2 regions of the Streptomyces sp. Qhu-G9 genome follow, and region 2 is predicted to be linked to the other one. Evidence: riboswitches for the same ligand, from Rfam matches in the RefSeq annotation. Region 2 holds a riboswitch; the other holds the start of a gene.
What was found. Region 2 has a riboswitch for glycine ahead of gcvT (glycine cleavage system aminomethyltransferase GcvT). Riboswitches for the same ligand answer to the same signal wherever they lie in the genome.
Positions count from the first base shown of each region.

Region 1 (2,192 bases), 4.8 Mb from region 2:
GCCAGGCCCGCGGCGAGGATCGTGGCGTACCGGTGGGTGCGCCGGGCGATGGCCCGAAGGCCCTCGGGACCGTGGTGGACGGCGTACATGCCGGCCATCACGGCGAGCAGTACCTGAGCCGTACAGATGTTGCTGGTCGCCTTCTCACGGCGGATGTGCTGCTCGCGCGTCTGCAGGGCGAGCCGGTACGCCTTGTCGCCGTCCGCGTCGACCGAGACGCCGACGAGCCGTCCGGGCAGGCTGCGCGCGAACTTCTCGCGCACGGCCATGTATCCGGCGTGGGGCCCGCCGAAGCCCATCGGCACGCCGAAACGCTGTGTCGTGCCGACGGCGATGTCGGCGCCCAGTTCACCGGGCGGGGTGAGCAGCGTCAGGGCGAGCAGGTCGGCGGCGACGGTGACGACCGCTCCCAGCTCGTGCGCCTGCTCGACGACGGGCCCGAGATCGCGGACGGCTCCGGAGGCACCGGGGTACTGGAGGAGCACGCCGTTGATCTCGCGCTCGGCGAGCTCGGCGGGGATGCCCTCGCTCAGGTCGGCGACGACGACCTCGACGCCGGTGGGCTCGGCGCGGGTCTCGATCACGGCGATGGTCTGCGGCATCGTGTCCGCGTCTATGAGGAAGAGGCCCTTCTTGTTCTTCCCCATGCGCCGCGACAGCGCCATGGCCTCGGCGGCCGCCGTGCCTTCGTCGAGGAGCGACGCACCGGAGGTCGGCAGACCCGTCAGGTCGGCGACGACGGTCTGGAAGTTGAGCAGCGCTTCCAGGCGGCCCTGCGAGATCTCCGGCTGGTACGGCGTGTACGCCGTGTACCAGGCGGGGTTCTCCATGACGTTGCGCAGGATGACGGGCGGCGTGAACGTGCCGTAGTAGCCGAGCCCGATCATCGAGTCCAGCACCTGGTTGCGGTCCGCGAGGGAACGCAGCTCGGCCAGCACCTCGGCCTCGGAGCGGGCGCCCGGCAGATCGAGCGTGTCGGCGTTCTTGATCACGTCCGGCACCGCGGCGGCCGTCAGCTCGTCGAGCGAGCCGTACCCCACCTGCGCGAGCATCTTGGCCCGGGCTTCGGTGTCGGGCCCGATGTGACGCTGCTCGAAGGGGATTCCCTGTTCGAGCTCGGAGAGCGGAATACGATGGGCGGTCATTGCGGAGGCCTCCTGGTCTGACGACCTTCGAGGGGCACCACGGCGTGGGGGTGCCCGAACGGCCTCCCCCTCTGTCATCTCAACCTGAGAGCTTCACCGGCCCGCCACGAGGGCGCGCCGACTTTCACCGTCGGTGAGAGCGGAACCCGTCGAACACCCGTACACCGCTCTGCTTTCCAGAGTGACCTCGTCCGTGCGGTACGTGAGCCTGAGAGATTCCGGGGAGGATTTGCTCCTTCGGCGCCTCCGATGAAGCCTGGAGGACTCTCCCGCACGGGGTCAGCAGCCGTTGCCCAGCGTACCAGCGGGGTTCCCTCGAGTGGCCGCCCTCCTCAAAGTGCTCTTTCGTAGTGCTTACGGATGAGTTGCGAGCAGCTGGAGGGCCCGTGCAGACCGACATCGATCCGCGCAACCTGATAGGCCGCAAGGCGTTCGACCGCAACGGCACGAGGATCGGCACGGTCGACGAGGTCTACCTCGACGACGCGACCGGCGTACCGGAGTGGGCGGCCATACGCACCGGCCTGTTCAGCCGCGACGCCTTCGTCCCGCTGGAGCCCAGCGAGCTGGTCGGCGGATCCCTGCGCATCCCCTTCGAGCGCGCCCTGATCAAGGACGCCCCGGACTTCGGCGTGGGCCGCCATCTCTCCCCGGAACAGGAACTGCAGCTCTACCACCACTACGGCCTGGACGTGGGCCCGCCTCCCCCCTTCCCGGACCATGACTTCGGCCACCTGGCGGGCAAGGACGAAGCCCCGTAGAAACCCCTTCACAGGCGCGGGCGACTGCGGCTCCTCGGGGCGCTGGAAACCGCGCGACCGGTCGCAGGCCGCCCGCACGCTCGAAAGAGCCTCGGTCACCCCTCCCCGGCCGCCGCGGGCGACCCCGCGGGCACCCCCGCATCGCCGGGTCTTCGCTCCACCAACGGCAACGGCTCCGCCACCTCCAACGCGGGGTCGTCGACCCGGAACGTCCGTACCCGCCCCGGCGCGGACCCCGGCGTCTCGAACCGCACAGTCACCCGCCCCACCCCGCTCCCCTGCACCC
Region 1 covers NZ_CP114283.1:3,045,462-3,047,653, reverse strand. Annotated here, with positions in the region: gene gcvP (aminomethyl-transferring glycine dehydrogenase) at 1-1,145, opposite strand, end outside; glycine riboswitch at 1,332-1,427, opposite strand; gene O1Q96_RS15180 (PRC-barrel domain-containing protein) at 1,532-1,906, shown strand; gene O1Q96_RS15175 (DNA polymerase IV) at 2,002-2,192, opposite strand, start outside.
Region 1: it holds a riboswitch for glycine, as region 2 does, so the genes downstream of both, gcvP (aminomethyl-transferring glycine dehydrogenase) here and gcvT (glycine cleavage system aminomethyltransferase GcvT) in region 2, are expected to answer to the same signal.

Region 2 (2,192 bases):
AGGGGCGCTCAGTCGCCGAAGTCGATGCGCCGCAGCACGTCCGCCGCGGCACGGTCGACGAGGACCGCGGAGCCGCAGCCCTCCGGGAGGTCGCCCTTCTCGACGGAACGCAGCAGCCTGGCGACGGCGCCGCGGTGCCGCGCGAACGCGTACCTCGAGACACCCCGGCCGCGCTCGCGCTGGCCGTCCAGGGCCGTGCCGGGATCGACGTCGAGCAGCAGCAGGTGCAGGGTGCCGCCCCGGCGCCGGGCGTCCCGGGCGAGCCAGTTGCGCACCCAGGCCTGCGTACCGCAGTCGTGCACCACGACGCCCTCGCCGGAGCGCAGAGCCCCGCGCAGGCCCGCGTAGTGCGCGGCGCGCACGAGGGGGCGGTAGACCGCGTACGGAAGGAAACGCGCCAGCCTGCCGTCCCACCGGTCGCGGGTGTCCTGGGAGTCGATGCGGCGGCCGGTCACCGCCCGGCGCATCAGGGTCGACTTGCCGCTGCCCGGCAGGCCCGTGACGACGACCAGGTCGGCCGCTCCGAACCGCAGACCGTGAGGGCTGTGACCCGCGCGCTCCCGCAGATCACGGACGACGGGCGCCGGAAGCGGGTCGCACGCCTCCCCGGCCGGTGCGGTGGGCTGCTTGGGCAGCGCGATGCCCGTACTGGTCGCGTACGCCGTGATCCTGTTCACCCTGATCGTCCTCCCCATGGGGTCGGGAGACCCATCCCCGTCGAGTGTAAAGAGAAGGTAATGCGCCGGTCCCCTCATTTCTGTTCTCGTCCTGCCACAGCCCCGTCACAGATCACTGTGAACGCCCGTGGACCCTGTCCGGACACTGTCCGGCCCGGTACGGGCCCGTCCGCCCCCCCCCGGCCGAGGCCCCTGCCGCCCCGGTCCGATGCGTGCAATGATGTGCCCGCCAACTGCATACCGGCCGCTTGAATCCGCGCGGGAGAGTTCCGGGTACGTGTACACGCAGGTGTACGAGTGCCCGGGCGCCGAAGGAGCAAGTCCCTCCCTTGAATCTCTCAGGCCCCGTTACCGCGCGGGCGAGGCACATCTGAAAAGCGGGCCGCCCCCTGACCGTCAGGGCGTCGGCTCCACCCAAGGTGCAAGTCAGTGACCACCACGTTCACCGGTGTTCACGGCGAACCTCTCAGGTTCCGATGACAGATGGGGAGGAACGACCTCGCCGTCATGCCTTGGGAGCCCCACCGATGAGCAGCAACGCCCCCGTTCAGCCGCGCCGGACCGCGCTCGATGCCCTGCATCGCTCGCTCGGCGCGACGATGACCGACTTCGCCGGCTGGGACATGCCCCTGCGGTACGGCTCCGAGCGCGACGAGCACCTCGCCGTACGCACCCGGGCCGGCCTCTTCGACCTCTCCCACATGGGCGAGATCACCGTCACCGGCCCCCAGGCGGCCGCTCTCCTGGACTTCGCGCTGGTCGGCAACATCGGGGGCGTGAAGGTGGGCCGCGCCCGCTACACGATGATCTGCCGGGCCGACGGCGGCATCCTCGACGACCTGATCGTCTACCGTCTCGCCGACACCGAGTACATGATCGTGGCCAACGCCTCCAACGCCCAGGTGGTCCTGGACGCCGTTCAGGAGCGCGCGGAGGGCTTCGACGCCGAGGTGCGCGACGACCGGGACGCCTACGCCCTGCTCGCCGTCCAGGGCCCGGAGTCCCCCGGCATCCTGAAGTCCCTGACCGACGCCGACCTGGACGGTCTGAAGTACTACGCGGGCCTGCCCGGCACGGTCGCCGGTGTTCCGGCCCTGATCGCGCGCACCGGCTACACCGGCGAGGACGGCTTCGAGCTGTTCGTCGCCCCGGCCGACGCCGAGAAGCTGTGGCAGGCGCTGACCGACGCGGGCTCCCCGGCCGGGCTCGCCCCCTGCGGGCTCTCCTGCCGGGACACCCTGCGCCTGGAGGCGGGCATGCCGCTGTACGGGCACGAGCTGAGCACCTCGCTCACGCCCTTCGACGCGGGCCTCGGCCGGGTCGTGAAGTTCGAGAAGCAGGGCGACTTCGTCGGGCGCGAGGCACTGTCCGCGGCCGCCGCCCGGGCCGAGTCGCAGCCTCCGCGCGTCCTCGTCGGCCTGCTGGCCGAGGGCCGCCGTGTCCCCCGCGCCGGCTACCCGGTCGTCGCCGACGGCAGGGTCGTCGGCGAGGTCACCTCCGGTGCGCCGTCCCCGA
Region 2 covers NZ_CP114283.1:7,875,290-7,877,481, forward strand. Annotated here, with positions in the region: gene O1Q96_RS36715 (AAA family ATPase) at 9-695, opposite strand; glycine riboswitch at 927-1,041, shown strand; glycine riboswitch at 1,042-1,170, shown strand; gene gcvT (glycine cleavage system aminomethyltransferase GcvT) at 1,205-2,192, shown strand, end outside.